One region of the Sodalis sp. RH15 genome, then DNA from elsewhere that is predicted to be linked to it. Evidence: riboswitches for the same ligand, from Rfam matches in the RefSeq annotation. Region 1 holds a riboswitch; each other region holds the start of a gene.
What was found. Region 1 has a riboswitch for cobalamin ahead of btuB (TonB-dependent vitamin B12 receptor BtuB). Riboswitches for the same ligand answer to the same signal wherever they lie in the genome.
Positions count from the first base shown of each region.

Region 2: linked by a shared signal. The riboswitch ahead of ACL2XO_RS15430 (cobyrinate a,c-diamide synthase) and the one ahead of btuB (TonB-dependent vitamin B12 receptor BtuB) in region 1 are both predicted to bind cobalamin.
Region 3: linked by a shared signal. The riboswitch ahead of ACL2XO_RS07720 (energy-coupling factor ABC transporter permease) and the one ahead of btuB (TonB-dependent vitamin B12 receptor BtuB) in region 1 are both predicted to bind cobalamin.
Region 4: linked by a shared signal. The riboswitch ahead of btuB (TonB-dependent vitamin B12 receptor BtuB) and the one ahead of btuB (TonB-dependent vitamin B12 receptor BtuB) in region 1 are both predicted to bind cobalamin.

Region 1 covers NZ_CP178738.1:5,975,741-5,983,883, reverse strand. The annotation lists gene ACL2XO_RS27035 (NADPH-dependent oxidoreductase) at 1-134, opposite strand, end outside; gene ACL2XO_RS27030 (MFS transporter) at 528-1,886, opposite strand; gene trmA (tRNA (uridine(54)-C5)-methyltransferase TrmA) at 2,171-3,280, opposite strand; cobalamin riboswitch at 3,412-3,599, shown strand; gene btuB (TonB-dependent vitamin B12 receptor BtuB) at 3,669-5,549, shown strand; gene murI (glutamate racemase) at 5,494-6,369, shown strand; rRNA gene ACL2XO_RS27010 (16S ribosomal RNA) at 6,723-8,143, shown strand, end outside.
Region 2 covers NZ_CP178738.1:3,383,346-3,391,488, reverse strand. The annotation lists gene ACL2XO_RS15465 (diol dehydratase reactivase subunit alpha) at 1-512, opposite strand, end outside; gene pduE (propanediol dehydratase small subunit PduE) at 585-1,103, opposite strand; gene ACL2XO_RS15455 (propanediol/glycerol family dehydratase medium subunit) at 1,168-1,911, opposite strand; gene pduC (propanediol dehydratase large subunit PduC) at 1,924-3,588, opposite strand; gene pduB (propanediol utilization microcompartment protein PduB) at 3,607-4,416, opposite strand; gene pduA (propanediol utilization microcompartment protein PduA) at 4,413-4,697, opposite strand; gene pocR (transcriptional regulator PocR) at 5,238-6,164, shown strand; cobalamin riboswitch at 6,346-6,529, shown strand; gene ACL2XO_RS15430 (cobyrinate a,c-diamide synthase) at 6,658-8,022, shown strand; gene cbiB (adenosylcobinamide-phosphate synthase CbiB) at 8,108-8,143, shown strand, end outside.
Region 3 covers NZ_CP178738.1:1,640,785-1,648,927, reverse strand. The annotation lists gene ACL2XO_RS07745 (hypothetical protein) at 1-528, opposite strand, end outside; gene rlmF (23S rRNA (adenine(1618)-N(6))-methyltransferase RlmF) at 744-1,718, shown strand; gene ACL2XO_RS07735 (energy-coupling factor ABC transporter ATP-binding protein) at 1,954-2,793, opposite strand; gene cbiQ (cobalt ECF transporter T component CbiQ) at 2,805-3,581, opposite strand; gene ACL2XO_RS07725 (hypothetical protein) at 3,578-3,931, opposite strand; gene ACL2XO_RS07720 (energy-coupling factor ABC transporter permease) at 3,933-4,598, opposite strand; cobalamin riboswitch at 4,864-5,082, opposite strand; gene ACL2XO_RS07715 (hypothetical protein) at 5,390-5,578, opposite strand; gene ACL2XO_RS07710 (hypothetical protein) at 5,598-5,798, opposite strand; gene ACL2XO_RS07705 (hypothetical protein) at 6,718-7,722, opposite strand; gene ACL2XO_RS07700 (DUF2612 domain-containing protein) at 7,722-8,143, opposite strand, start outside.
Region 4 covers NZ_CP178738.1:3,686-11,828, forward strand. The annotation lists tRNA gene ACL2XO_RS00015 (tRNA-Ala) at 175-250, opposite strand; tRNA gene ACL2XO_RS00020 (tRNA-Ile) at 443-519, opposite strand; rRNA gene ACL2XO_RS00025 (16S ribosomal RNA) at 594-2,136, opposite strand; gene murI (glutamate racemase) at 2,490-3,365, opposite strand; gene btuB (TonB-dependent vitamin B12 receptor BtuB) at 3,310-5,190, opposite strand; cobalamin riboswitch at 5,260-5,447, opposite strand; gene trmA (tRNA (uridine(54)-C5)-methyltransferase TrmA) at 5,579-6,688, shown strand; gene ACL2XO_RS00045 (MFS transporter) at 6,973-8,143, shown strand, end outside.

The DNA of each region.
Region 1 (8,143 bases):
TATTTCCGTACCGAGCGATGAGACAGCAAAGCGGCGATGGTTTCATTCCATGGGCCGCATTCGGGCGGCAATTCAGAGCCGTAGCGCGCCGCCAAAGCGGCATGCTGCTGGTCTTTGGATGTTGACGTTGCCATTAATGTAATTGCTCCGGAAGAGATAATAAGCGATACCTCAATGCATACCTATCTGTTTCAATTGTGTCAATGCAATGATGGAAACAAAATATTTATCTACCGCATCGGCTGCGCAGGCGAAATATATGTTTTCACTGCCGGAAAAATAAGGTTGATGGAGGTATGTATTAAGTTAAAACGGATAATTGGTTGTTAGATATTGGTAACGAAGATGGCCGCGAGGAAATTCGGCCGGATGTATTTTTAAAATGAATATATAAATTATAACCCGACCGCAGGATGAGGGAGATGCTGCTTCACAGCTTGAAAGCACAAATATATGTTGTGCAATCAAGCTGTATTCGTTGATATTAGAGAGTACGACTGCGTAGCGTCAGTTACATTTAAATAACATTAACCAAATTCAATGACTTTAAATCGAGGCACCAGCGTTTTCATCAATGCCCAGGCAATGAGGTAAGCTAATCCGCAAAACATAAACATAATGCCGTAACCCACGTTGATTTCTCCCAGCGCCTGATAATGATCGAACAGCGCGCCGGCGACCTTGGTAACGGCCACGCCGCCGAATCCGCCCGCCATGCCGCCGATACCAATTACCGAGGCAACGGCTTTGTTAGGAAACATATCAGATACAGTGGTAAATAAATTCGCGGACCATGCTTGATGAGCGGAGGCGGCAATACCAATCAGGATAACCGGCATCCAGAATCCTGCATGACCCAATGGCTGGGCCAGAAGGGCGGACAGCGGGAATACGGCGATAAATAGCATAGCCCGCATACGGGCAACATAAGGATTAAGGCCTTTTTTCATGAACATGGCGGGAAGCCAGCCGCCGCCGATACTGCCCACCATTGTCATACAATATATCGTCGCGATGGGCAACATCATTTGCGTACCTGTCATCTTGTATTGCGCGGTCAGATAGGCCGGTAGCCAGAACATAAAGAACCACCATACGCCGTCGGTTAAGAATTTACCGATGGCGAATGCCCAGGTCTGGCGATAGGCCAACAAACTAAACCAGGAAATCTTTTCGTGCTCCTGTTCCCGGTTTTGTTTCGAATCCACATCCTCGGAAATATAGTCGTACTCTGCTTGATTCAATTTTCCTTTGGTAAATAATTTCAACGGCAAATCAAACAATCTTTTCCAAAAGAATAAACAAACAAAGCCAATAACACCTACGATGGCAAACGTTGATTCCCATCCCCATTGTAAAGCTAACCACGGAACGACCAAGGGAGCGAGGATGGCGCCTACATTTGCCCCCGAATTGAATATGCCGGTGGCGAAAGAACGCTCTTTCTTGGGAAACCATTCGGCGACGGCTTTAATAGCGCATGGGAAGTTTCCCGATTCTCCCAATCCTAAAACCAGTCGGGCGAACATAAATCCGGCTATCGTTATTGGCACCGATATACTCAACGAGGACAGCATAGCGGAAATCCCACCCCCTATCTGCGCCACAAAGGCATGCAATACCGCGCCAAGGGACCAAATGCCTAACACCCAGGCGTACCCCACCTTGCTTCCGGTAAAATCGACAAACCGTCCGGCAAAGAGCATCCCGATAGCGTAAGTAAATTGAAACACTGCTGCGATATTCGCGTAGTCGCTGTTACTCCAGCTGAATTCTTTGGCTAGTGCCGGCTCCAACAGGCTCAGCACCTGCCGGTCGAGATAATTTATGGTGGTACCAAAAAACAGCAATGCGCATATTACCCATCGATAGTTTGTCCGAGACATCCTTCACCCCATTGAAAAACAAAACGTCATTTTATTTAATGTGAAAGTATATTTTAAATTTACATGGGATTTTTGATATGAAGCATGTCACATATCGATTAAGGCGGTAAAAATATATTCAGGGCCTGGCAGGGAGGGGCCCAAGAGTTGGGCATAAGAATGGGAAAATTGCCCCCCGACGGAGGCGTTTGCAGTCATGGGGCCAGTGGTGTCGGTAATGGCGGGAAATGATTATTCGCCGATGCGGGAATCGGCAGTGCAGAGCGCCCTGAAACAGGCGCCGCTCATTCAGGCGTTTTTGCCGTCAATAAGACGCCGCATTCCATATGACGGGTGTAAGGGAATTGATCAAACAGCGCCATGCGTATGATGTCGTGAGTTTGAGAAAGGGATTCCAAATTGCGGCACAATGACTCGGGATTGCACGAGATATACAGGATGCGCGGATAACACCGCACCAGCTCCACCGTGGCGTCATCCAACCCGCTGCGCGGCGGATCGACAAAAATAGTTTCGCAGCGGTAACTGGCCAGGTCGATATCTTTCAGCCGGGTAAATTCCCGCACACCCTGCATGGCCTGGGTAAACTCCTCCGCCGACATGCGGATGATCTGCACATTGCCGATATGGTTGGCGGCAATATTATACTGTGCCGCTTCCACCGAAGGCTTGGCTATCTCCGTCGCCAGCACCCGCTCAAAGTTACGCGCCAGCGCCAGCGAAAAATTCCCGTTGCCGCAGTACAGCTCCAGCAAGTCTCCCCGTGCGTCTTGGGTTGCCGCCAGCGCCCACTCCAGCATATGGATATTGACGGCGGCATTCGGCTGGGTAAAGCTGTTTTCAATCTGCCGGTAGATGAGTTCCCTTCCCGATACCGGCAATCTTTCATCCGCATAATCCCGGTCCAGGCAAATTTTGGTTTTGGCGGCCCGGCCGATGAGATTTACCGCAAAACCCTGCGCCCGCAATTCATCCCGCAGCGCTGCGGCGGCCTCGCGCCATTCGTCATCCAACGGACGGTGGTATATCAGCGTGATGACCGCTTTACCGCTCATGGTGGTGAGATAATCCAGCTGAAAAAGCTTACGGCGTAAAACCGGCGAAAGGCGCAAGGCCTGGATCATTGCCGTCATCAACCCATTGATTAACTCGCTGCCGGCGGCAAAGAAATCGATGCGGATACGCTCTTTGGTGAGCGGATCAAACATGATGTGGTAGAGGTCCTGCTCTTCATGCCAAATCCTGAATTCGGCTCGCATCCGGTAATGATTTACCGGTGAACGGAATATTTCCGGCTCCGGCGCCCGGTAAGCTGCCATCATCGCTTTTAGTCGGGCGGCTTTTTCAGCCAATTGCGTTTCGTAAGCGTCGATAGGCAACGTCTCGGTAGTCATGATGATTTCTCGTCGATATGGGCCAACTTTATCGGTTTGTGGGGATTGTAGGGGATAAATGGATGATGTCCAATGCTGTTCAATTTATAATTTCTTACCTAATGAGTTCTATAGACATAATTATCCCTTTGATTGTAGGATATTTGCCCGGTCTCTTGTGAGTTAAAAGGGAATCCAGTTCTAAGCTGGAGCTGACGCGCAGCGGTGAGGGGACGTCAGGGCGATAGCGGAAGCAGACACTGTCTTTTCGACGGGAAGTCGTCGCCTGGTGTTAAACACATCCCAAGCCCGAAAACCTGCCGGTATTTCGTCGCAATATCCCTGTTTATCGCGTGCTATCAAACACGGAACCTGCGGCATCCTATTTTATCTATTGGATGCTACGTCAATGTTGACTATCAAAAATACCGTTCTGGCGGCATTGTCCGTTACGACATTCTCCGGGTGGGCGCAGGATAACAACGCTCCAAACGGCAGTAATGACACACTTATTGTTTCGGCAAATCGTTTTCCACAGCCGGTTTCATCAGTGCTTGCGCCCACCAGCGTCGTGACACGCGAGGATATCGACCGTGGCCAAATCAAATCGGTAGCTGAAGCCTTAAGCCGTTTACCGGGCGTGGATATCGCGCAATACGGCGGACTGGGACAGCAAAGCTCTCTGTTCATTCGCGGCACCAATTCCAGTCACGCCCTGGTGCTCATCGATGGCGTGCGTTTGAATCAGGCTGGGATTTCCGGCTCATCCGATCTTAGCCAAATTCCCATCTCTCTGGTTCAGCGCATCGAATTTATCCGCGGTCCGCGCTCCGCCGTCTACGGCTCGGACGCCATCGGCGGGGTGGTCAATATCATCACCACCCGCGAAAAACCCGGAACCACCCTGAGCGCCGGCATGGGTTCAAAGGGTTACCAAAGTTACGATGGGTCCACTCAGCAGCGGCTGGGGGATAATACCGTGGCCACGGTGGCGGGAAATTACACCTATACCCGCGGATTCGATGTGCAGGCCAATTTGCCCGACCCTTATGGCGATCCGGCGCAGCCCGACCGGGACGGATTCATGAGCAAGACCCTGTTCGCGTCGTTGGATCATACGTTCAATCAACAGTTCAGCGGTTTCGCGCGGGTGTATGGCTACGACAATCGTACCGCTTATGACGGCACTTATGCCTATACCGACCCGGCGCATGAAGATGCGCTGCTCGATACCCGCCAGTTATATAGCCGCACCTATGATACCGGCCTGCGTTTTCAGGAAGGTATATACGCCTCCCAGCTCTCATACAGCTATAGCCATACCAAGGACTATAACTACGATCCCAAATACGGACCCTATTCGGCTTCCGCTACCCTGGACGATTCCGATCAATACAACCTGCAATGGGGCAATACCCTCCACGTCACTCACGGTCTGGTCAGCGCCGGGGTGGATTGGCAGAAACAGACAACCGAACCCGGTACCGACTACCTCACCGATGGCTACGAGCAGCACAACACAGGCATCTATGCCACGACGCAGCAGCTTTTCGGACCGGTGACATTGGAAGGCGCGGTGCGGGGAGATGACAATTCACAATTTGGCTGGCACGGCACCTGGCAAAGCAGCGCCGCCTGGGAGTTTATCGAAGGCTACCGCCTGATCGGCTCTTACGGCACCGCGTACAAGGCGCCGAACCTGGGCCAGCTCTACGGCGCTTATGGCGGTAACGCCAACCTGGATCCCGAAGAGAGCAAACAATGGGAAGGCGGCGTTGAAGGACTGACAGGTCCGGTGGACTGGCGTATTTCGGCTTATCGCAACGATATTGATAATCTCATCGATTACGATACGGCGGATGAACGCTACTACAATATCGGCAAAGCCCGTATCAAAGGGGTGGAATGGACCGCCTCGGTAGATACCGGCCCGCTCCGGCATCAATTAACCCTGGAATATCTCGATCCCCGAGACGCCACCACGGACCAGATCCTGGCCCGCCGGGCCAAGCAGCAGATAAAATACCAGTTGGATTGGCAAGTGGCGTCCATTGACTGGTCTCTTAACTACCATTACCTCGGCCAGCGTTATGACACGGATTATAACACTGAACAGGTGGTGAAGATGGGGGGCGTCAGTTTATGGGACATTGCCGCTTCTTATCCGTTAACGCCACACCTGACGGTTCGTGGTAGAATAGCCAATCTGTTTGATAAAGAGTATGAGACAGCTTATGGCTACCAGACCGCAGGACGAGAATTTTATCTCACGGGAACCTATTCCTTCTGACGGTAGCAAGACAAAACGACCCACCATCCTGATTTTTGATTCAGGGGTGGGTGGTTTATCCATTTATGATGAAGTGCGGGAGTTACTGCCGGATCCGCATTATATCTATGTTTTCGATAATGAAGAGTTCCCCTATGGCGAAAAGCCGGAAGACTTTATTGTCGAGCGAGTGGTCAATATCGTCGCAGCTGTTCAGCAATTGCACGCGCTGGATATGGTGATTGTGGCCTGTAATACCGCCAGCACTATCTCCTTACCCGCTTTACGGGAGCGTTTTGCCTGCCCGATCGTCGGCGTGGTGCCTGCGATCAAGCCTGCCGCCAAACTTACTCGCAATGGCATCGTCGGCTTATTGGCTACCCGCGCCACGGTACACCGTACCTATACCCATGATTTGATCGCCAAGTTTGCCGCCGACTGCCATATCATCACCTTGGGTTCAGCCGAACTGGTTGAATTGGCGGAAGCCAAACTGCATGGTGAAACCATTGCGCTCCCCGTTTTGCAAAAAATTCTGCGGCCCTGGCTGCGGCTAGTCGAGCCGCCCGATACGGTGGTGCTGGGCTGTACCCATTTCCCCTTGTTGGCGGAGGAGCTCAAAGCGGTGTTGCCTGATGGCACCCGGCTGGTGGATTCAGGTTCCGCGATTGCGAAACGCGCGGCCTGGCTTATCGCGCATGAAATAACCGGTACCGGCTCTACGAGTGAAAATAAAGCCTATTGTTTAACCATGACGCCGCAATCGATGGAATTGTTGCCGGTTTTGCAGCGTTATGGCTTCTTTTCACTGGAAAAATTGTCTATGACGACGCCGTCTTGAGTAAGAATTAGCCTGTCAGCGAAAAATCTGCAATAAGCGCTTGCCACGCCTCGGGAAGTCCCTATAATGCGCCTCCACTGACCGGGATTAACCGCTGCGACGGACCGGGTCGGGAAGGGAAAAGCGCTTTGTTAAAACAAATAAAAGCTTGACTCTTCAGCGGGAAAACGTAATATACGCAACCCGCGCCAGGTGAGATTTAGACCTCCCCGGCCATGCTCTTTAACAATTTATCAGACAATCTGTGTGGGCACTCACAAGACCGTATCGAAACACAACAATACAAGTCTTGAAGAGTGACAAACAGTTAATTCAAAAGATTAACCAGATGAAATCTTTGAGCATCAAGCTTTTAATTGAAGAGTTTGATCATGGCTCAGATTGAACGCTGGCGGCAGGCCTAACACATGCAAGTCGAGCGGCAGCGGAAAGTAGCTTGCTACTTTGCCGGCGAGCGGCGGACGGGTGAGTAATGTCTGGGGATCTGCCCGATGGAGGGGGATAACTACTGGAAACGGTAGCTAATACCGCATAACGTCGCAAGACCAAAGTGGGGGACCTTAGGGCCTCACACCATCGGATGAACCCAGATGGGATTAGCTAGTAGGTGGGGTAACGGCTCACCTAGGCGACGATCCCTAGCTGGTCTGAGAGGATGACCAGCCACACTGGAACTGAGACACGGTCCAGACTCCTACGGGAGGCAGCAGTGGGGAATATTGCACAATGGGCGCAAGCCTGATGCAGCCATGCCGCGTGTGTGAAGAAGGCCTTCGGGTTGTAAAGCACTTTCAGCGGGGAGGAAGGGGTTGGATTGAATAGATTCAATCATTGACGTTACCCGCAGAAGAAGCACCGGCTAACTCCGTGCCAGCAGCCGCGGTAATACGGAGGGTGCGAGCGTTAATCGGAATTACTGGGCGTAAAGCGTACGCAGGCGGTTTGTTAAGTCAGATGTGAAATCCCCGAGCTTAACTCGGGAACTGCATTTGAAACTGGCAGGCTAGAGTCTCGTAGAGGGGGGTAGAATTCCAGGTGTAGCGGTGAAATGCGTAGAGATCTGGAGGAATACCGGTGGCGAAGGCGGCCCCCTGGACGAAGACTGACGCTCAGGTACGAAAGCGTGGGGAGCAAACAGGATTAGATACCCTGGTAGTCCACGCTGTAAACGATGTCGATTTGAAGGTTGTGGCCTTGAGCCGTGGCTTTCGGAGCTAACGCGTTAAATCGACCGCCTGGGGAGTACGGCCGCAAGGTTAAAACTCAAATGAATTGACGGGGGCCCGCACAAGCGGTGGAGCATGTGGTTTAATTCGATGCAACGCGAAGAACCTTACCTACTCTTGACATCCAGAGAAGACTTCAGAGATGGAGTTGTGCCTTCGGGAACTCTGAGACAGGTGCTGCATGGCTGTCGTCAGCTCGTGTTGTGAAATGTTGGGTTAAGTCCCGCAACGAGCGCAACCCTTATCCTTTGTTGCCAGCGAGTAATGTCGGGAACTCAAAGGAGACTGCCGGTGACAAACCGGAGGAAGGTGGGGATGACGTCAAGTCATCATGGCCCTTACGAGTAGGGCTACACACGTGCTACAATGGCGCATACAAAGAGAAGCGAACTCGCGAGGGTAAGCGGACCTCACAAAGTGCGTCGTAGTCCGGATTGGAGTCTGCAACTCGACTCCATGAAGTCGGAATCGCTAGTAATCGTGGATCAGAATGCCACGGTGAATACGTTCCCGGGCCTTGTACACACCGCCCGTCACACCATGGGAGT
Region 2 (8,143 bases), 2.6 Mb from region 1:
ACCAGTACGCCGTCATCCCGTTGCAGTATCGCCGCGGTAATCCGGAAACCGGCCTTTACCGCCGCGTTGATCATGGCGGCGATATCGGCGAAATCCAGCTCGGCCGGTGCGACAACGATATAGGGCTGGTCCGGGGTACGGGACAGCAGTTCGCCGAAGCCAATGGTAATGCCGGCGCCGAGGCCCAGCCCGCCGGGGGTTTTCGGGTTATGGCCTATCATGGTGGATTCGGTTATCACGGTTTCGGTGATGGTTTCCATCGCCACATCGCCGATTACCGGCGTCGCTTCGTTCAGCCTTATGGCGCTCACATCCCCCAGAGCTATGCCGGCCTGCGCCGCCACGCTGTTCAGCGCTTGCAAAATGCCCGACAGGTTGCGTTTGGTGCCTTTGATCCCGGTGGTCTGGGTCAATGAACTGGCGATAAAGCGCGGCTCCCCGCCGGGGGAGACTTCAGCCAGCGCCGCCTCGGTGGACGAGTTGCCGATATCCACACCTACGATATAAACCATGAGTCGCTCCGCCCGCCGGTCATCCTGTCGTTAAAAATCTGTAGTTGGAGATCTGTAGTGGGAGATCTGTGGTTAATCGTCGCCTTTCAGCTTTTTGCGCTGGACATAAAGTTCGGCGGCTTCACGCACGAAACCGGCGCAGATGGCGGCGTTATAGCGGCTCTCCAGCTCATCGGCGATAGCCAGCAGTTCTTCTTTACTGGAACGGAAAGGGCGCAAAGCATTGTAGATTTCCAGCACCAGTTCATCCGGCACCGCGGTAAGCTCGGCGGCGCGTTCAAAGTTCATTGCCAGCAAACCACGGCCGGCGGCGCGGGCGATATCCGCCTGGATGCGGAGTATTTCCGGCGTAATGCGCACGTCCTGGGCCGTGACCTTCCCGCTCAGCACGCCTTCAAGGGTCAAATCGTCCAGGGTTTTGCCGCTGGCGGTTTTTACCCACTCCGGATGTTTATTCGCCAGCGGATAGTCCGCCACGCCGGCGCGAATGCGGCCCGCCGTGGTGGGGACCGCCGCCTCGGGCGCCGTATCCTGGCTGTTCATGCGCGCCAGCACGTCGCGCACCAGGGTTTCAATTGCTTGTGCATTCATCGTCGTTACCTTTATTCGCTCCCGCCGGGAGCGGTCCACGTTGAGACAGGTGACATGGCGGCGTTCAGAGCGCGACGCGCAGTTCCTGCGGCTGTTTACCCGTCACTACATATTTGGTTTCTTTGATATGCAGCACCGCCGACTTGGCCTGGTATTTGGGCCGGGCCATCTGATCGTTGAGGGTCGGCACCGGATCAGGCGATTCGCCTTTGGCATAGCGGGCGGCGTTTTTACCGATCAGGCGATAGGTTTCCAGCGTCAGCAGCGGCGCCTGGGGAAACAGCTCCAGATTCGACAGCGGCGGCAGGCCGCGCTGATGGATAACCGTGGTGCCTTTGGACTGAATGCCCACCGAGATACCGGAGCCGCTGAGCCGATTGCCTTCCACCGCCACAAAGGCTACGTCGGAGGATTTAAAGCAGCGGATGATCCGGGCGCGGATCCCTTCTTCCTCGATGCCGGCAATCAGCTCCCGCAGAATCCGCTGGTGCGGCACGCCGGTGATATTGGTGGTTTGCGACAGGCCGAACGCCGGTCCGACGGCGATGACCACTTCATCCTTGCGGGCGCCGGGTTTGGCGTCGCCGATGACGGTTAAAAAGCCGCTGGGCTGTTTATCGCCGGGAATGTTGTCGCCGGGAATGCCGTTAGCGGAGATACCGTTGCCTGCGGCGCCTCTGGAGGCGCCGGCAGCAGGGCCGTTTCCGGCGGCGGGCGAGGGCGCAAAGGAGATAGGGTTGTCCCCGGTCTGCATCTGGTTTAATACGTCGCCGATGATCTGCCGCAACAGCGTTTCGTTAATTTCCATTATGGCCGCCTTTTAGCCCAATTCGTTGGGATCGAGCGCATTGGGAATGTTTTTGATCTCTTCCCACCGCGCGCCTTCCAAACGGTATCCGGTGGCCGGACCCGCATAATCGTTGATATCGTTCACCGCCGACCGCACCTGGCCCTTGCCGATGATGATGGCCGAGGTGTGTAAATAGTCGCCGGCGATCTTGGCCTTTTGCATATCCAGCACGCTTTGCGCCACATCGGGGAAACCGTTCTCCGCCAGGGCTTTCACCACTTCCAGGCTGGTGCGGTTCTTTTCGATGATTTCCTGGGCGAACTTGATGTCTTCCACCTTATTGCGCGGCGGCATATCTTTTGAGCCGTGGGCATAGGTGGCGGCGGTGACTTCCTCATCGGTAATGGGCGGCAGGCCCATGCCGGTAAATACCGCCTGCAGCGCCCGCGCCGCTTTATTGCGGATGGCCACCGTCTCGTCTTCCCGCACCGGCCGCAGGCCGCCGTCCACCTTCAAGTCCCGCTGGAGGATGTTGTAGTCATCGAAATCCTCCGCGTCTTCATTGGAACCGGCGAACATATTGTCGTAGTTCGGCACGGCGGAATAACCGGAGGAGATAAAGTCGGTTCCCGGCAGGAACTGCATCAGCAGACGGGCGGTACGGCGCATGTCGGAATGGGTAAAGGTCTGGTCGTTGCTGGACGCGCATTCCAAATCAAGAGAAGAACAAATCAGGTTCTCCGCCAACACCGCCCTTATGCCGGAGGGCACCGCGGACGGAATACCGATACAGCTGACCGAACCGTTTTGCAGCCCCTGCACGCCGGCGGCGCGGGTGATGAAAATACAGCGCGCCTCCAGATACAGCATGGATTTGCCCTCGGCGTAGCCCATTTGCACTTCCGAGCCGGAGCCGGAGGTAAAGCGCATTTTCAAACCGCGGGAGGCATAAGAAGAGGCCAGGAAGCCTTTTGACCACGGCGTGTCGTCGCCGTCGGTGAATACCGGTTCGGTACCGTAGACGGAAATGGTTTCCGCATAACAGGTATGGCCCAGCATGCCCAGCTTCAGTTCGGTGGCTTCTTCCAGCGAGCATTGCGTCAATACGCCGGGACGGCCCACTTGCGAGCCTACCAGCAGCGCGATGGCGTTAAACGGCGCGTAGCGCGCCACCGCCACGGTGGTTTCCTGTTCATCGAAACCGCGGAACGCGCCTTCAGCGGCGTCAGCGGCGATTTGCACCGGGTTATCCTGAATATTGGTCACGTGGGCTTGTTGCGACGGAGTACGGCGAGCACGCATTTTCTGCATCGACATCATCATTTCCACCACGTTCATCTGCGACATCACTTCGACGATTTTTGCCGGCGTCATGGCGGTGGTGAGCGGAATGATATCCCCACGGGATATATTCGGGTCGCACAGCATCTTGGCCAGTTTCACCGAGTCCATCGCCATGACTTCTTCGGCGCGGGGCAGGTTGATGCCGTAGTTGGCGATAAAATGATCAATCAGATCAAACTGCTCGCGAGGCTTACCGTCCAGTTCGGTGATTTTGCCGTTGACTATCTTGATGGACGGCTTGGGATCGTTGGGGCTTTCCATGGCTATAAAGCCTTCTTCCACCCACTCTTTGACGAATCCGTCCTGGTTAATCGGCCGTTTCGCCAATGCTTCAAATCGCTTGGATTTCATGCCATCCCCCCTAAGGAATCAGATATAAGACGGGCGATCGTTTTGCGGCGCGGCGCCCAGCGTACCGAGCAGCGTTTTGCCGATTTCACGGGCGGAGATCACCGCCTGACGGACCGCGCCGGAATCGCCGGATACCACCAGAATGACTTCGTTGCTAAAACTGGTGCCCTTGGCGGGGGAACTGTAGGCCACCACATCCACATTGGCGGATTTCACCGCCGTATCGGCCATCACCACGCCGATGGCGGCGGGCGCGCCGACAATCACGCCGCAGGCTTTGCCCAGGGGCGCGCCGAAGGCCTTTTCCAGCGCATAGCTGGCGCGGGCGCTGTATTGCAGTTCGATATGGCCGGCGTCATTGGCGTAAACGTCGCCAAACGTCCGATCCAGCTCCTTAAGCGCCACTTCCACCGCCCGCTTGACATCGGAGACATCTTCACCGCCAAAGATAATCAAAGAGCCGTGGCCGGCGCCGCCTTTGGTATCGCGCGCCAGCTCAATGCTGACCACTTCGGTGTTGGTGGCTTTCACTGCCTCATCCGCCGCCATGATCTGCGGACCGGCGCCGGTACGCGCGCCAAGAATGCCGATGGAGCGGTAATGTTTTTCCTGCTTCATCGCCGACAGCACCTCGCTGTCGACATTGGCAATCACCAGGCCAATGGTATCGCCGATGGCCGTACCCACAAATTCAGTCAGGTTACAGGTTTTCTCCGACATATCCGGACCTTTATCCAAGGGTGTGTGGGAAGGAGACGCCGTGGCGCCTTCACCGATTTTTTCCATCACCTTAGCCAAAATCTCCTCAATGGCTTTATCGGTGTTCATTCACGTATTCCTTTCGGCAAAAACTTCTCCACATCCCCGTGGGGGCGCGGAATAACATGGGTCGCCACCACTTCGCCGACGTTGGCCGCGGCCATGGCGCCGGCGTCGGTGGCGGCTTTCACCGCCCCTACGTCGCCGCGTACAATCACCGTAACCAGACCGGAGCCGATTTTTTCATAACCGACCAACACGACATTGGCCGACTTCACCATCGTATCGGCCGCTTCGATGGCGGCGGTGAGACCTTTGGTTTCAACCATACCCAGGGCTTCTTGTTGCATTTTGTTACCTCGACCAATCGTTGATATGCGTTGGGTGTCCGGCTGGAAATATACCCAAACGCCGTGAAAATTAATGGCCGTCCTGCATTGTAAATAGCGAAAATGATTGGCGCGGCTATAGCAAAAATTAGGTTTGATTATTTAATAAAGCGAGCTGTGATCGGTCAGGGGGAAATGAACAGCCATAGCAAATATCCGTAATTGAAGTTTCAGTATTCAATTAACCGACTTGAAAAGTAAGAAAAGTTATGATCTGAGCTGATAATGTTCATTCCACAGAAAATGAATAATAACGAAAAAGTGTTATCTGATTTAAAACGACAAACCCAGCATTGACGGTATCTGTAGTCCGATGGGCGCTTAAAATTGATTATGGTTTTACTATTTATTACCTGCGGCGTTCTCCCGGCGCGGCGGGAAACGGCGTTTTGCCTTATGTGCTATCGAACCCCCGTTTTGATAATTGTGTACCGGAGCACATTATCAAATGGGTAAAAAATGATTGAATCTAAGGTAGCTTTGAAGAAGAAAGGGGGGAATATGAATTCCGGCAGTTTCATGGATTCAGATTTGATAAATAAAATCGCGCAGGATTTCGCTAATGCCACCAATCTGGCGGTTGTGGTGGTGAATATTCACGGCGAGGAAGTCTCGGATTTATATCACTTCACCCCTTTTTGTCAATTAATGCGCCAGGATCCGGAGATGAGCCGGCGCTGCCGTATGAGCGACAGGTGCGGCGGACTGGAAGCGTCAAAATCCAATCAGCCCTGCATTTACCGCTGCCACGCCGGCCTGACCGACTTCTCCATTCCGCTGCTTATCAGCGGACATTTGGTTGGGTTTGTCTTATGCGGACAGGTCCGGGTGCATGACACCGTAACCCTGCCTTCGGTGCAGGACTGTACCAGCAGGGCTTGGCAAAAAGATTATCAATTAACTGAAAGCTATGAAAAAATTCCGGTGGTGGATTTCGATCGCCTCATCTCATCCGCCGATTTGCTGAAAATGATTGTGGATAACTACCTGAAACAGCAGTTGGAAGTGGTGGTATTCAAGGAGCACGGCGACGGGCCGCTAGAACGCCGGACGGCGGTTCCCAGCCAGCACGAGAGCAAGATGAAAAAAGCGTTGCGCTGCATCGACAATCATTACTTCGAGGATCTGCGGCTGGAAGACGTGGCGGCGATGGTCTACCTCAGTCCCTATTATTTCAGCAAACTGTTCAAGAAATACCAGGGGGTCGGCTTCAACGCTTATGTTAATCAATTGCGTATGCAAAGCGCCCGGCAGATGCTTGAACAAAGCGATTGGCCCATCGCCACTATTGCCCGCAATCTCGGATTTTCTCAGGCAAGCTACTTTTGCAAGTTATTTCGCCAAACCTACCGTATTACTCCTCAGGCCTATCGTGAACAGCGCTTTTCGCCGCCGGAAAATAAAGATATCGTTGCTTTATTTAATTAATTTTATCCCTTTAAATTGACGTAACAAAAAAATGTTATCGCCATCCGATAAATTCCAAATAAATCCGCCGCCGCGAACATTTTTTTTGATCCGAAAGGGGGTATATTCACCTTTGAATACTTTACATTAGTCATCAACGGCCGATTGCCCGGCTTCACCAGGGCCGCCGGCCGCTGTGGAAAAGTACATTTTGCATTCAGGTGAAACGTGCCGCAAGGCCGTTAGGGAAGGAGGTGAAAATCCTCCGCAGCCCCCGCTGCTGTGATGCCGACGACTCCGTGATAACCACTGATCTCAGCCGATTGGGAAGGTTCGGAGAAGGATGACGCCAAGCCAGAAAACCTGCCTGATTGCCTATAGCCTTTATAGGCTCGGTAACAACTCCTTCGGCGGGAAGCGGGTTGTCCCAACAATGCCGTCGGGACAGTGAGTCTCCCGCAGCCTTTGTTTGCGACAATCCCCAGCGGCGCCTCTGGGGAGTAACGGGATGAAGATGAAAGCGATACTCATCGGCGGCGCGCAAAGCGGGACAGGCAAGACCTTGCTCACCCTGGGACTGCTGCGCGCCCTGGCGCGGCGAGGTTTGCGGGTGCAGCCCTTCAAATGCGGGCCGGATTATATCGATACCGGCTGGCATCAGGCGGTAAGCGGTATTCCCTCGCACAATCTCGATGCCTATATGCTTGAATCGTCAACGCTGAACGGTCTGTTCAACCGTCATATGTCCGATGCCGATATCGGTATCATTGAAGGCGTCATGGGTCTTTACGACGGGCTGGGCAGCGATGGGGATCGGTGCAGCAGCGCATCCCTGGCCAAGCAGCTGAGGGTGCCGGTGATACTGGTTATCGACGGCAAAGCGGTTTCCACCTCGGCGGCGGCAGTCGTCTTGGGGTTCAAGCAGTTTGACCCGGCGGTAAATATCGCCGGCGTCATTATCAATCGCGTTTCCTCGGAAAATCATTTCAACCTCATCAAAACCGCCATCCTGCGCTACTGCAATGTGCCGGTATTGGGTTACCTGCCGCCATTGCCTGACTGGAATTTACCCTCCCGCCATCTGGGGCTGATTCCGGCGCGGGAGTCCGAACGCGGGCAAACCCAATGGGAGCAGTTGGCTGACGGCGTTGAGCAACATATCGATCTGGATAGATTGCTGGCATTGGCCGAGTGCCGCCCCGATGTAGGCCGGCTGCCCGCGCTGCCGGGCCATGAGCGTTATTCCGGGCTGACCCTGGCCCTGGCGGACGACGAGGCGTTTAATTTTTATTATCCCGACAACCTGCGGATGCTGCAGGATATCGGCGTACGAATTATCCGTTTCAGTCCGCTGCACGATCGGGTTTTACCTCCCTGCCAAATGATCTACCTCGGCGGCGGTTTCCCGGAAATGTTCCCGACCCAGCTGGCGGATAATCGGCCCATGCGCCAGGCGCTGCTGCGCGCCGGACAGAACGGCGCCGCCATCTATGCCGAATGCGGCGGCCTGATGTATCTGGGGGCGGCGCTGATAGTACAGGACGGCACCAGCTATCCCATGGTGGGACTGCTGCAGGGCTTTAGCCGCATGACCCAGGGGCTTAAACGCTTCGGTTATTGTGAAGGCCGGTCGTTAAGCGACAATCTGCTGGCGGGCCGGGGTGAAACCCTGCGCGGGCACGAGTTCCACCACTCCGAATACATCACCGATGAAACGCCGCTGTTTCGCATGAGCAAAACCGCCGCCAACGGGGACGTCCACCAGTGGGCGGGCGGGTACGGCGGCGGCAACATTTTCGCCAGCTATCTCCACGTGCACTTCTACCAGCGGCCCGCCATGGTGAAACGCTGGCTTGATCTGGGATGCGCGCAATTATGACGACTGCTGCGATATTGCCTGTTCAACAGGCGGTCATATCCATGAGCGATGCCGGTATGCTTTTGGTGCGGGGAGACGCGGCATGTTGACGCTCAGCGCCTATATTGTCGGTTATTTTCTC
Region 3 (8,143 bases), 1.9 Mb from region 1:
CTTGTCATAGCTATACACCGTGGTAGTAAAGCCTTTTTGATCGTTAATGGTAAAAGCATCCGTAGACGTGGCGATCAAACCGGTTTTATCGGTGGAAAAATTGATTTTTCCCAGCTTGTGGGTCGCCAATGTCTGGGTCCCCTCTTTATCCAGGATGACGGTAATTTCATAGTCGGATTCCCAGCCGCCCGGCGCTTTGACGGTATGGTTGATCATCCGCAGGATCACGCTGCCTTCGGATTTACGATAATCAAAAAGCGCATCGGACAAGACACCGCAGCGATCAAAGCGAATGTTGCCGGAGGCCTGTTCATTCACATCCTTCCCTACCATGCCGGAGACCATCATCTTGATATTCCCCCTCGCATTGCCGTCCAACATGATGAGATTGTTATTGTCGTTCACCCTGCGATGTTTGTCAGCGCAGCTAACCGCGGCAACGGCGGAGGTGGACAACAGGCTTCCCAATAAAAACACCGCCGCCCATTTCTGGAAAAGTGTGATCATGGCGTTTTGCAGCATATCCATTTGCGAGAGGAACACTCATTCTATAGCAATTGCCCCTCTCCATCCATTGTCCAAACTGCGGTGACGATGTCTGAGCGGAATATCGCCGCCAAACGCCATAAGATAAGGCTGATTTTTTCCGGCATCGATTTTCCGGCTTTTTGCCGTCCACTCCCCCCTACGCCGGACATTGTGTTATCTTAGCCGCCGGAACAACCCGCCTGAGAATCTGAACGATGGAACACAAGAAAACCTTCCCGCAGCAAAAAAACCACCTGCATCCGCGGAACCGCCATCGTTCACGCTATGATTTTGATGCGCTGATCGGCCGTTGCCCGGCGCTGGCGCCGTTCGTTAAACCCAATGCCTGGGGAGACATTTCGGTGGATTTTGCCGATCCCGCGGCGGTGAAAATGCTGAATAAAGCCTTATTACTACATTATTACGGCATCGAGCACTGGGATATTCCCGCGAATTACCTCTGTCCGCCAATTCCCGGCCGAGCAGACTATATACATTATCTCGCCGATTTGCTGGCGGACGGTAATGGTCAAGAAATACCCCGCGGCAAAAATATCGCCATCCTGGATGTGGGCGTGGGAGCCAGCTGTATTTATCCCATTATCGGCCAGCATGAGTACGGCTGGCGTTTCACCGGCTCGGAAAATGACAAAATTTCGCTAAACTCGGCCAAAATGCTGGTGGAGATGAATCCCACGCTGAGAAACAGCGTGCGGTTGCGCCACCAAAAGCAAAGCGACGCTATTTTTGACAATATCATCGGCATCGCAGAACGCTTTGACGCTACTATATGCAACCCGCCTTTCCATGGTTCGGCGGAGGAGGCGCGCGCCAGCACCCGGCTGAAGCTGCATAAACTCGGCAAAGGCGAAGTGGCGGACACGCCGGTGCAAAATTTCGGCGGTAAAAATAACGAACTCTGGTGTGAAGGGGGTGAATTGGCCTTCGTCGGCAAGATGGTCGAAGAAAGCGTCGGCAAAGGCAAAAACTGCCTGTGGTTCACCTCGCTGATTTCCAAGCACACCACCCTGCCGCCGCTGTATGAGGCCCTGAAGCTGGCCGATGCGTACGATGTGCGCACCATTGATATGGCCCAAGGCCAGAAAATCAGCCGCTTTATCGCCTGGACCTTCCAGAATGCCGAACAACAGGCGCAATGGGCCGCCGAGCGCTGGCAGAAACCGGAATAACCCGGCGGCTCCCGGCGGCGAGAAGCCTATAAACAGCCGCCGAGGACAAGCCGTTAACGTTAGCGGCTGGCGACAGCAAGAATCAACGTTACCCTCGGCGCTCGCCGGCCTGTCGTGGCGACACGGTTCAACGGGATTACCTTCGGCGGGCGCCGGCGTGCCATGACGACAAGGGTCAGCAAGATAACCCTCGGCGCTAACCGGCCTTGCAAATCGGCACGTCCGGATGGAATAATCACGATTTGGCCGCCAGCGCCGCCTCTATCATCTCTTTGGCCTGACCGATGGTTAGCGGCAGCCCCTTTTCATCGAGCCGGCCGTCGCGCATCAACAGCTCCGCCAGATGAGCCACCCGAGGCAATCTCAGTTCGAAACGCCGCAGAATGTCTTTTTGATTGAAAAACTCAGAGAGATTCCCCCCCAGAACCACTTCCCCTTTATCCATCAAATAGACCTTGTCCGCCAGCAGCGGAACGATATCCATATCATGGAGGGTAAAAATCAGGGTGATGCCCAGGGTTTTATTGATATCGTTCAGCATATGCACCAAATGACTGGCCGACCGGGGGTCGAGGGCATTAAAGGGTTCATCCAGCACCAGGACTTTCGGTTTCATCGCAATTACGCTTGCCAGGGCAATGCGCTTCTTCTCGCCGCCGCTGAGATTAAAAGGATTGCGGTGAATATAGGACTCCATGCCGACGATATTCAGCGCCCAGCGTACGGTGTTATCCAATTCCTCGCCGGCAATTTTCATATTAACCAGGCCGTAGGCGACTTCCCGATAAACCGTGGCGTTAAACAGCTGGTCGTCTGAGTCCTGGAAAACCATGCCCACCCGGCGCCGCAGTTCGATGAAGTTCTCCCTCACCACCGGCAGGCTATCCACCACCACCCGTCCGCCCTGAGGCAGCAACAGTCCGTTAAAGAGCTGAAACAGCGTCGACTTCCCCGCGCCATTGGGGCCCAAAACAGCGACACGCTCGCCCTGGCCAACGGTCAGATCCAGATGATTCAGTGCATTGTGTTTACCGTCATAAGAGAAGCTGACGTCGGAAAGCTTGATAATGTCCATGGTTTTCTCGGTTAGCGGCTTAACACATTCAGCGTGACGACCAATATCAGCAATAAGCCGGCGGCCAGGCCAATCAATTTATCCCGCCTTGGCACCTTGGTGGTAAAAAAGCACAGGTCGTGACTGTCTTCATCATAACCGCGAGCCAGCATGGCCTGATAAATCCGCGTGCTTCGGTCCAGGGATCGGATGAGGATACCGCCGGCGACCTTACCCGTATCCCTGACTCTGCGCAGCCAGGAAACAGTCTCTCCCAAGCGGCTGATTTGCGCCTGCCGCATGGTAAAGGCGGTATCCTGCATAATAAAAACATAACGATACATCATATCCGCAATATCAATAACGGTATGCGGCACTTTGCAAAGGCGCAGCGTTTCCAGGATATCTATCATCGGCGTGCTGAATGACAGGGCGGCAACCAGGGTCACCGCCGCCATGATGCGTAAAAAAAGGACAATACCGAAGACCAATCCCTCCTGATAGGCATCAAGGGAAAAGTAGTGAAGCGGAATAGTGAACAGCAGCCGGCTGCCATGGGTGAACAGCACGCTTAAAAATACCAGCCAGGCAATACCCATCGGCATGATCAAGCGTTTTAACAATGCCCTGCGGTCAAAGGGCATAACGCAAAACAGACTGATGGCGGCCAGCCATAATGCCAGCGCCAGATACCATTGGCTCAAGACGGAAGCCACCGCCACCGCCGACAGCAAAACAACGGTTTTTATCCGGCTGTCCAGCCGGCGCAGGGGACTGGAGGATTCATCGGCGAAACGCGCCAGGCTCATGATTCTTCTTCTTTGCTCCCGACGGCGTTGCCCTTGCCGCCAAACAGCTTCAGCCAATGATATCCCACAATCAGGCCGGCGAAAAAGTTGGCCACGGAAAAGGCCCCCACCTCGGCATCCCCCGGCAATTCCACAAAGGGATGATGAGGTTTGTGCGCCACGCCGGTGGCCAAATCATTGACGTGGTTATCCGTACCGCTGCCGTCCATGTTGTGGGAATTCATATAGGTCCCCGAGGCAAAGATAAACAGCAGGATAACGCACATGACCGCCAGCATGGTTTTGGTGAAACCATCAAAAAATTGGGTTTTTTTCGCCTCTTCGGTCGGAGTCTCAATCTGCAATGACATGTTATGCTCCCGTTCTCGTCAAGATTCCCGGCAACAGGTCAGGACGCCGGCTGACCATGGCCTGCAGCACCGCGGCGGTAAAAACCGCCTCGGCCACCGCCAGCGGCAGCTGCGTCGGACCGTAGCCCATGAAAAAAATCATCCACTGCTTCACCAGCGGAACGTTGCCGTGCAGGCTTAACGCCAGCTCAAACGCGCTGGTGAGATAGGTCACCAAATCCCCCACCAGGCCGGCCATGCCCGCGGCGAGCCATAACGGAAAACGAAACGCCCTGAAGAATTTCCACACGGCGTAACCGGAAAAAGCCCCGGCAATGCCCATGGAGACCGTATTGGCGCCGATGGTGGTAATGCCGCCATGGCCCAGGAAGACCGCCTGGAAAAACAGCACAATCATCGACACCACCGCGGTGGCGAACGGACCGATAATAATCGCCGCCAATGGTGTGCCGCACGGATGAGAGCTGGAGCCGGTGACCGGCACCGGCAAATGCATCGCCGAGATAACAAACACCGCGACGCCGATCATGGCGAGGAAAGGTTTATAAGCGAGATTAGTTTTGATTTTTCGTTTTATTTCATAGATGCCCGGCACAACAAAAACCGCCGTCACGGCATAATAAACGGCGCACGCCGTCAGCGGTAAAATTCCATCTTCGATATGCATGCCTGATCCTCACGAGTGTCAACTATACCCATCATCTCTCTCGTTGCAGCTGTGCTGGATAGACTCTTTCACTCGAATAACCTGCCTGAGTAAGCCTCATCGGGATTTTTCGCTTGCCGCCGCTTGAAAACCATTGGGTATATAACACAAATTAAAAAACCAACATGCGGCAGTGAAGGAAGGAAAATAAGTTCAGACACGGGGAATGTTAACCACTCTCGCCGCGAAGTTATAACCGAACCCTTCCCATCACCCCGGGGATTGGTACTTCCTGTATGAGATGGGCCGGTCTCCTGGCTTGCCGTCATTCTTCTTTACCGCCTTCCCATGTCATAAAACACAGTGGCTGAAGGTAAATTCGTCAGGCTTACAGTAGCGGGGGCTGCGCCGGAATATTGATTATCCCAAAAGGGATCTGCACCGGCTTTCCGTTTCACCCGCCTCGCGATCGCGAAGCTAAGGCACCCAAATCTCGGAAATTTATCCTGAGTTTTTTTTCAATTAACGTCAAGGGATAAATAAACCTTATGTCGGGATTTTGTTGCGGTAGATCATGATAAGAAGAAATGATGAACGGGAGAAATTAGCGGGTGGATATCAGATTTTGTTAGGGAGGCGGGGGTTGTGCTTAAAATACCGGAAAATATTTGTAACGGTGAAATATGATTTACATCAAATATTGCCTTATAAAATTTAATTAGAAACATGCATCTAAATCAATTTTATAAAATCAAGAAATCAAGCAACCTGCTTATTGCGCCGATTAAAACAACCGGCGCGACATTATAATATTATTCTATTATTTCAATTGGCGGTGCGGCAAATCCGCCTGGAGCTGTATATCCCCAACCAATCCATGCCTGCGAATTTTCCGGTATTAAAATTGGTGGGATATCGTCGCCAGCGTCAAAAGGTGTAACGCCATCCCACACACAGACATTTATGACCACACCGTTTTGAATTTCTGCATAGTTTGCCATACACCTCACCACTCTATTTCTATAAAACCAGCGCTACCAGCGCCACCATTTCCACCACTGCCACCGCCAGAATATGGCGTTGCGCCGCCAGAACCACCAGCCCCATAACCACCCGCTGGAAGACCGTTCGGGCCGGCACTACCAATACCCGCGCGCTGATTGCCCCCACCCCCACCGAATGGCGAACTACCACCATTGCCCGATAAACCAGGCCAGCCATTTATTGAAGTATTTGCGCCCGGTGAGGCACTGTCACTTCCAGAACCGCCTTGAGGAAATCCGCTACCACCCGCACCTCCGCCCAAGGCTCCAGTACTGATACCAGCCCGGCCGACACTGCCGCCATTTCCCCCCGACAAGGTGATTAATGATCCTACTATCGTGTTCCCTCCGTTAGAACCCTTTGTGGCATTGTCTGAGCCCTGTCCACCTCCAGTACCTCCCGATCCAGCTCCACCTATGGTAATAGGAACTACCTGTCCTGGCGTCACACTGAGCACCGCTCTCTGAATCGATTGACCAGCACCGCCCCCGCCAGCGCAAGAGCCGGAAGCATTTGCTATATTGTTACTGCCGCCCCCGCCGCCAGCGCATCCGGAAATATAAATCGTTGTAACGCCTACCGGCACAGTGAAATTGCCGCTGGAGGTAAACGTAGCAAAACCATGGGGCGCCAGGGCTTCATAATCCGCCTGGGCGGTGACGTTAGCACCGGCACCTGCGGCAAAGGATTTGAAGTTGTTTGTTGTCATTAGAAATCCTCCAATAATTTTATCGAATGGATATAATGATTAAGTGAGCATATATTCAAAATTTGTATATATATAATCACGTTTAAACTTACAGGTTAAAAAATTAAAAACCCGTTATTGAAAATTTCCGTATATTCTGGAATGTTTTATTTTATTAAAAACATCACAATGTCAAACAAATTAATATATAATATTAACCATGCTGTCTAAGCATTAGCAGGCGGAACGATGAATTCGTCCTGTTTATATAACCACCCCATATCTACAGGTGAATCATCGGTAATAAGTATCGGTATTGTATTATCCGGCCAAACAACGGGTGTCATTCCATCCCATAATATGATATTGACAACAATTTCTTTATTAATAAGTGCATATCTAGCCATATTATACATACTCCCATATTATAACCATACCTGGCGCTCCTGAGCCGCCGGAGAAAGCTGACGCTGTATTTTCTGTATTAGCAGCCCCACTTCCTCCAGTGCCAGGAGATACCGCCGTTTGACCATTATGCCCAACCGCGTTTATTCCCGCTCCCGCGCCCATACCAGACTGCCCCCCTTCTCCGGGCAATAGAACCAATGTGGAAATAACCGCTGATGGGCGCCCCTGTCCTCCCTGCTGTGAAAGAATATTCGCTCCAGTTGGAAGAGATGGAGTGGCAGTGCCTTGTGGCGAAATTGGCGGAATAGCTGGCCCAGTTTTTATTCCACCCATTCCCCCAGGCGCGGAAAGCAGCGAGCCAAAAGAGGTTAGCCCACCATTACTGCCATTTGAGCCAATAACAGGAACGCCCGCAGCACCAATAACAACAGCAACTCCTGAAAATCCACCGGTATATCGAGATTTTCCATACGAGCCACCAGAGCCGCCGCTTCCTACCGATGTTGCGCCAGCCGTAGTAACAGATGCGCCACCACCGGCACCGCCGCCACCTTGTACCTCAACGATAACACTAGTCGTTCCTGGCGTTGGCGTGTACGTTCCAGACGAGGTAAATGTCCGAACATTAAGCAGCCGCCCCATGGCGCCAATATTCACCAGTGCCGTTGATTGCGCAGCGCTGCCGGCGTCTTTGATTTCTGATAAATTATTAGTCTTTTGTAAAAAACTGGCAGCACCCTTAGAATTCAATGCCGCAATCAGATTATTGAGCAAGGTTGCCGTATCGCCATTATCCAGCACATCCGCTGATAATTGATTTGATATAAACTGCGCCAGAACGCTGGAAAATACCGTCGCCTGTCGCAGCACCTTATTCACCTGCGCCGAAGACGCCTTGCCCGCCGTAAAGCCCGATGATAATTCCGCCAGCGCTTGATAATCCGCCTGATCGATAACATTGGCCCCGGCGCCGGTGGCGAACGGTTTAAAATCATTGGTTGCCATTATAAATTCACTCCCCATGAGCCGATATCAAAACCGGCGATATATTGGTTGTCCATGTCGAAGCCGAAAAACTGATTGTTGGCCGACGGTGTTAATATTTCCCCGGCATAAACCCCGGCGGCTTTTACCGTTAAATAGCCCTGGCGAATGGCGGCCAGCAGTTCACGGGAAACGTAATCCATGCTGGTTTCGGCAAATACCCACAGAGCAATGGTCATATCCTGGTTATCCACTATCTGCATAAATAACCCGGAGCCGGCCAGGGCGGTATTCAGAATATCCGGCAGCGAGCCGTTGGTGCCGTCCCAGTGATTAATGGCGATTTTGGCTTTCAGCACCACCCGGTAAACATCGTCGCTCAGGTTGGTAAAACCGGCGTCGGGATCGTAGGGGCCTTGCCAGACGCCCTGTTCATAGCCCA
Region 4 (8,143 bases), 230 kb from region 1:
TCGCATACTGATTTTGCTCAGCATGTTTTTTCAAATTTTCAGCTTGTTCCGGATTGTTAAAGAGCAGTATTTCGCAGCATACTTAACGCGCGTTCACCCGCAGGTGCCGCCATATCAGTGTGCTCTGAAATAATTAAAGAAAAACCAGACAATCTCTCATTTCGCGGTGCGAAATGGTGGAGCTAAGCGGGATCGAACCGCTGACCCCCTGCGTGCAAAGCAGGTGCTCTCCCAGCTGAGCTATAGCCCCAAGTCGTTTCTAACCTTTTAGTATCGTATCAATTCTTTTTCACGCGAATATCGCTGTGCATCAATGAAGAATACAAAGCAACGTCGTTAAAAAGGAAAGCAACACGATAGCCCATTCGTTTCCAGGCAAGGCGTGGGGTCACGAAGTTTATAATAATAAACGAGTGGCGCCGCAACGCAGCATGGGAAGGAATGGTAGGCCTGAGTGGACTCGAACCACCGACCTCACCCTTATCAGGGGTGCGCTCTAACCACCTGAGCTACAAGCCTATAGAAGGTTTTTCTTGCTCAATACTGTTATCAGACAATCTGTGTGGACACGTCACTCGACGCGTATCTTTCGGTAAGGAGGTGATCCAACCGCAGGTTCCCCTACGGTTACCTTGTTACGACTTCACCCCAGTCATGAATCACAAAGTGGTAAGCGCCCTCCCGAAGGTTAAGCTACCTACTTCTTTTGCAACCCACTCCCATGGTGTGACGGGCGGTGTGTACAAGGCCCGGGAACGTATTCACCGTGGCATTCTGATCCACGATTACTAGCGATTCCGACTTCATGGAGTCGAGTTGCAGACTCCAATCCGGACTACGACGCACTTTGTGAGGTCCGCTTACCCTCGCGAGTTCGCTTCTCTTTGTATGCGCCATTGTAGCACGTGTGTAGCCCTACTCGTAAGGGCCATGATGACTTGACGTCATCCCCACCTTCCTCCGGTTTGTCACCGGCAGTCTCCTTTGAGTTCCCGACATTACTCGCTGGCAACAAAGGATAAGGGTTGCGCTCGTTGCGGGACTTAACCCAACATTTCACAACACGAGCTGACGACAGCCATGCAGCACCTGTCTCAGAGTTCCCGAAGGCACAACTCCATCTCTGAAGTCTTCTCTGGATGTCAAGAGTAGGTAAGGTTCTTCGCGTTGCATCGAATTAAACCACATGCTCCACCGCTTGTGCGGGCCCCCGTCAATTCATTTGAGTTTTAACCTTGCGGCCGTACTCCCCAGGCGGTCGATTTAACGCGTTAGCTCCGAAAGCCACGGCTCAAGGCCACAACCTTCAAATCGACATCGTTTACAGCGTGGACTACCAGGGTATCTAATCCTGTTTGCTCCCCACGCTTTCGTACCTGAGCGTCAGTCTTCGTCCAGGGGGCCGCCTTCGCCACCGGTATTCCTCCAGATCTCTACGCATTTCACCGCTACACCTGGAATTCTACCCCCCTCTACGAGACTCTAGCCTGCCAGTTTCAAATGCAGTTCCCGAGTTAAGCTCGGGGATTTCACATCTGACTTAACAAACCGCCTGCGTACGCTTTACGCCCAGTAATTCCGATTAACGCTCGCACCCTCCGTATTACCGCGGCTGCTGGCACGGAGTTAGCCGGTGCTTCTTCTGCGGGTAACGTCAATGATTGAATCTATTCAATCCAACCCCTTCCTCCCCGCTGAAAGTGCTTTACAACCCGAAGGCCTTCTTCACACACGCGGCATGGCTGCATCAGGCTTGCGCCCATTGTGCAATATTCCCCACTGCTGCCTCCCGTAGGAGTCTGGACCGTGTCTCAGTTCCAGTGTGGCTGGTCATCCTCTCAGACCAGCTAGGGATCGTCGCCTAGGTGAGCCGTTACCCCACCTACTAGCTAATCCCATCTGGGTTCATCCGATGGTGTGAGGCCCTAAGGTCCCCCACTTTGGTCTTGCGACGTTATGCGGTATTAGCTACCGTTTCCAGTAGTTATCCCCCTCCATCGGGCAGATCCCCAGACATTACTCACCCGTCCGCCGCTCGCCGGCAAAGTAGCAAGCTACTTTCCGCTGCCGCTCGACTTGCATGTGTTAGGCCTGCCGCCAGCGTTCAATCTGAGCCATGATCAAACTCTTCAATTAAAAGCTTGATGCTCAAAGATTTCATCTGGTTAATCTTTTGAATTAACTGTTTGTCACTCTTCAAGACTTGTATTGTTGTGTTTCGATACGGTCTTGTGAGTGCCCACACAGATTGTCTGATAAATTGTTAAAGAGCATGGCCGGGGAGGTCTAAATCTCACCTGGCGCGGGTTGCGTATATTACGTTTTCCCGCTGAAGAGTCAAGCTTTTATTTGTTTTAACAAAGCGCTTTTCCCTTCCCGACCCGGTCCGTCGCAGCGGTTAATCCCGGTCAGTGGAGGCGCATTATAGGGACTTCCCGAGGCGTGGCAAGCGCTTATTGCAGATTTTTCGCTGACAGGCTAATTCTTACTCAAGACGGCGTCGTCATAGACAATTTTTCCAGTGAAAAGAAGCCATAACGCTGCAAAACCGGCAACAATTCCATCGATTGCGGCGTCATGGTTAAACAATAGGCTTTATTTTCACTCGTAGAGCCGGTACCGGTTATTTCATGCGCGATAAGCCAGGCCGCGCGTTTCGCAATCGCGGAACCTGAATCCACCAGCCGGGTGCCATCAGGCAACACCGCTTTGAGCTCCTCCGCCAACAAGGGGAAATGGGTACAGCCCAGCACCACCGTATCGGGCGGCTCGACTAGCCGCAGCCAGGGCCGCAGAATTTTTTGCAAAACGGGGAGCGCAATGGTTTCACCATGCAGTTTGGCTTCCGCCAATTCAACCAGTTCGGCTGAACCCAAGGTGATGATATGGCAGTCGGCGGCAAACTTGGCGATCAAATCATGGGTATAGGTACGGTGTACCGTGGCGCGGGTAGCCAATAAGCCGACGATGCCATTGCGAGTAAGTTTGGCGGCAGGCTTGATCGCAGGCACCACGCCGACGATCGGGCAGGCAAAACGCTCCCGTAAAGCGGGTAAGGAGATAGTGCTGGCGGTATTACAGGCCACAATCACCATATCCAGCGCGTGCAATTGCTGAACAGCTGCGACGATATTGACCACTCGCTCGACAATAAAGTCTTCCGGCTTTTCGCCATAGGGGAACTCTTCATTATCGAAAACATAGATATAATGCGGATCCGGCAGTAACTCCCGCACTTCATCATAAATGGATAAACCACCCACCCCTGAATCAAAAATCAGGATGGTGGGTCGTTTTGTCTTGCTACCGTCAGAAGGAATAGGTTCCCGTGAGATAAAATTCTCGTCCTGCGGTCTGGTAGCCATAAGCTGTCTCATACTCTTTATCAAACAGATTGGCTATTCTACCACGAACCGTCAGGTGTGGCGTTAACGGATAAGAAGCGGCAATGTCCCATAAACTGACGCCCCCCATCTTCACCACCTGTTCAGTGTTATAATCCGTGTCATAACGCTGGCCGAGGTAATGGTAGTTAAGAGACCAGTCAATGGACGCCACTTGCCAATCCAACTGGTATTTTATCTGCTGCTTGGCCCGGCGGGCCAGGATCTGGTCCGTGGTGGCGTCTCGGGGATCGAGATATTCCAGGGTTAATTGATGCCGGAGCGGGCCGGTATCTACCGAGGCGGTCCATTCCACCCCTTTGATACGGGCTTTGCCGATATTGTAGTAGCGTTCATCCGCCGTATCGTAATCGATGAGATTATCAATATCGTTGCGATAAGCCGAAATACGCCAGTCCACCGGACCTGTCAGTCCTTCAACGCCGCCTTCCCATTGTTTGCTCTCTTCGGGATCCAGGTTGGCGTTACCGCCATAAGCGCCGTAGAGCTGGCCCAGGTTCGGCGCCTTGTACGCGGTGCCGTAAGAGCCGATCAGGCGGTAGCCTTCGATAAACTCCCAGGCGGCGCTGCTTTGCCAGGTGCCGTGCCAGCCAAATTGTGAATTGTCATCTCCCCGCACCGCGCCTTCCAATGTCACCGGTCCGAAAAGCTGCTGCGTCGTGGCATAGATGCCTGTGTTGTGCTGCTCGTAGCCATCGGTGAGGTAGTCGGTACCGGGTTCGGTTGTCTGTTTCTGCCAATCCACCCCGGCGCTGACCAGACCGTGAGTGACGTGGAGGGTATTGCCCCATTGCAGGTTGTATTGATCGGAATCGTCCAGGGTAGCGGAAGCCGAATAGGGTCCGTATTTGGGATCGTAGTTATAGTCCTTGGTATGGCTATAGCTGTATGAGAGCTGGGAGGCGTATATACCTTCCTGAAAACGCAGGCCGGTATCATAGGTGCGGCTATATAACTGGCGGGTATCGAGCAGCGCATCTTCATGCGCCGGGTCGGTATAGGCATAAGTGCCGTCATAAGCGGTACGATTGTCGTAGCCATACACCCGCGCGAAACCGCTGAACTGTTGATTGAACGTATGATCCAACGACGCGAACAGGGTCTTGCTCATGAATCCGTCCCGGTCGGGCTGCGCCGGATCGCCATAAGGGTCGGGCAAATTGGCCTGCACATCGAATCCGCGGGTATAGGTGTAATTTCCCGCCACCGTGGCCACGGTATTATCCCCCAGCCGCTGCTGAGTGGACCCATCGTAACTTTGGTAACCCTTTGAACCCATGCCGGCGCTCAGGGTGGTTCCGGGTTTTTCGCGGGTGGTGATGATATTGACCACCCCGCCGATGGCGTCCGAGCCGTAGACGGCGGAGCGCGGACCGCGGATAAATTCGATGCGCTGAACCAGAGAGATGGGAATTTGGCTAAGATCGGATGAGCCGGAAATCCCAGCCTGATTCAAACGCACGCCATCGATGAGCACCAGGGCGTGACTGGAATTGGTGCCGCGAATGAACAGAGAGCTTTGCTGTCCCAGTCCGCCGTATTGCGCGATATCCACGCCCGGTAAACGGCTTAAGGCTTCAGCTACCGATTTGATTTGGCCACGGTCGATATCCTCGCGTGTCACGACGCTGGTGGGCGCAAGCACTGATGAAACCGGCTGTGGAAAACGATTTGCCGAAACAATAAGTGTGTCATTACTGCCGTTTGGAGCGTTGTTATCCTGCGCCCACCCGGAGAATGTCGTAACGGACAATGCCGCCAGAACGGTATTTTTGATAGTCAACATTGACGTAGCATCCAATAGATAAAATAGGATGCCGCAGGTTCCGTGTTTGATAGCACGCGATAAACAGGGATATTGCGACGAAATACCGGCAGGTTTTCGGGCTTGGGATGTGTTTAACACCAGGCGACGACTTCCCGTCGAAAAGACAGTGTCTGCTTCCGCTATCGCCCTGACGTCCCCTCACCGCTGCGCGTCAGCTCCAGCTTAGAACTGGATTCCCTTTTAACTCACAAGAGACCGGGCAAATATCCTACAATCAAAGGGATAATTATGTCTATAGAACTCATTAGGTAAGAAATTATAAATTGAACAGCATTGGACATCATCCATTTATCCCCTACAATCCCCACAAACCGATAAAGTTGGCCCATATCGACGAGAAATCATCATGACTACCGAGACGTTGCCTATCGACGCTTACGAAACGCAATTGGCTGAAAAAGCCGCCCGACTAAAAGCGATGATGGCAGCTTACCGGGCGCCGGAGCCGGAAATATTCCGTTCACCGGTAAATCATTACCGGATGCGAGCCGAATTCAGGATTTGGCATGAAGAGCAGGACCTCTACCACATCATGTTTGATCCGCTCACCAAAGAGCGTATCCGCATCGATTTCTTTGCCGCCGGCAGCGAGTTAATCAATGGGTTGATGACGGCAATGATCCAGGCCTTGCGCCTTTCGCCGGTTTTACGCCGTAAGCTTTTTCAGCTGGATTATCTCACCACCATGAGCGGTAAAGCGGTCATCACGCTGATATACCACCGTCCGTTGGATGACGAATGGCGCGAGGCCGCCGCAGCGCTGCGGGATGAATTGCGGGCGCAGGGTTTTGCGGTAAATCTCATCGGCCGGGCCGCCAAAACCAAAATTTGCCTGGACCGGGATTATGCGGATGAAAGATTGCCGGTATCGGGAAGGGAACTCATCTACCGGCAGATTGAAAACAGCTTTACCCAGCCGAATGCCGCCGTCAATATCCATATGCTGGAGTGGGCGCTGGCGGCAACCCAAGACGCACGGGGAGACTTGCTGGAGCTGTACTGCGGCAACGGGAATTTTTCGCTGGCGCTGGCGCGTAACTTTGAGCGGGTGCTGGCGACGGAGATAGCCAAGCCTTCGGTGGAAGCGGCACAGTATAATATTGCCGCCAACCATATCGGCAATGTGCAGATCATCCGCATGTCGGCGGAGGAGTTTACCCAGGCCATGCAGGGTGTGCGGGAATTTACCCGGCTGAAAGATATCGACCTGGCCAGTTACCGCTGCGAAACTATTTTTGTCGATCCGCCGCGCAGCGGGTTGGATGACGCCACGGTGGAGCTGGTGCGGTGTTATCCGCGCATCCTGTATATCTCGTGCAATCCCGAGTCATTGTGCCGCAATTTGGAATCCCTTTCTCAAACTCACGACATCATACGCATGGCGCTGTTTGATCAATTCCCTTACACCCGTCATATGGAATGCGGCGTCTTATTGACGGCAAAAACGCCTGAATGAGCGGCGCCTGTTTCAGGGCGCTCTGCACTGCCGATTCCCGCATCGGCGAATAATCATTTCCCGCCATTACCGACACCACTGGCCCCATGACTGCAAACGCCTCCGTCGGGGGGCAATTTTCCCATTCTTATGCCCAACTCTTGGGCCCCTCCCTGCCAGGCCCTGAATATATTTTTACCGCCTTAATCGATATGTGACATGCTTCATATCAAAAATCCCATGTAAATTTAAAATATACTTTCACATTAAATAAAATGACGTTTTGTTTTTCAATGGGGTGAAGGATGTCTCGGACAAACTATCGATGGGTAATATGCGCATTGCTGTTTTTTGGTACCACCATAAATTATCTCGACCGGCAGGTGCTGAGCCTGTTGGAGCCGGCACTAGCCAAAGAATTCAGCTGGAGTAACAGCGACTACGCGAATATCGCAGCAGTGTTTCAATTTACTTACGCTATCGGGATGCTCTTTGCCGGACGGTTTGTCGATTTTACCGGAAGCAAGGTGGGGTACGCCTGGGTGTTAGGCATTTGGTCCCTTGGCGCGGTATTGCATGCCTTTGTGGCGCAGATAGGGGGTGGGATTTCCGCTATGCTGTCCTCGTTGAGTATATCGGTGCCAATAACGATAGCCGGATTTATGTTCGCCCGACTGGTTTTAGGATTGGGAGAATCGGGAAACTTCCCATGCGCTATTAAAGCCGTCGCCGAATGGTTTCCCAAGAAAGAGCGTTCTTTCGCCACCGGCATATTCAATTCGGGGGCAAATGTAGGCGCCATCCTCGCTCCCTTGGTCGTTCCGTGGTTAGCTTTACAATGGGGATGGGAATCAACGTTTGCCATCGTAGGTGTTATTGGCTTTGTTTGTTTATTCTTTTGGAAAAGATTGTTTGATTTGCCGTTGAAATTATTTACCAAAGGAAAATTGAATCAAGCAGAGTACGACTATATTTCCGAGGATGTGGATTCGAAACAAAACCGGGAACAGGAGCACGAAAAGATTTCCTGGTTTAGTTTGTTGGCCTATCGCCAGACCTGGGCATTCGCCATCGGTAAATTCTTAACCGACGGCGTATGGTGGTTCTTTATGTTCTGGCTACCGGCCTATCTGACCGCGCAATACAAGATGACAGGTACGCAAATGATGTTGCCCATCGCGACGATATATTGTATGACAATGGTGGGCAGTATCGGCGGCGGCTGGCTTCCCGCCATGTTCATGAAAAAAGGCCTTAATCCTTATGTTGCCCGTATGCGGGCTATGCTATTTATCGCCGTATTCCCGCTGTCCGCCCTTCTGGCCCAGCCATTGGGTCATGCAGGATTCTGGATGCCGGTTATCCTGATTGGTATTGCCGCCTCCGCTCATCAAGCATGGTCCGCGAATTTATTTACCACTGTATCTGATATGTTTCCTAACAAAGCCGTTGCCTCGGTAATTGGTATCGGCGGCA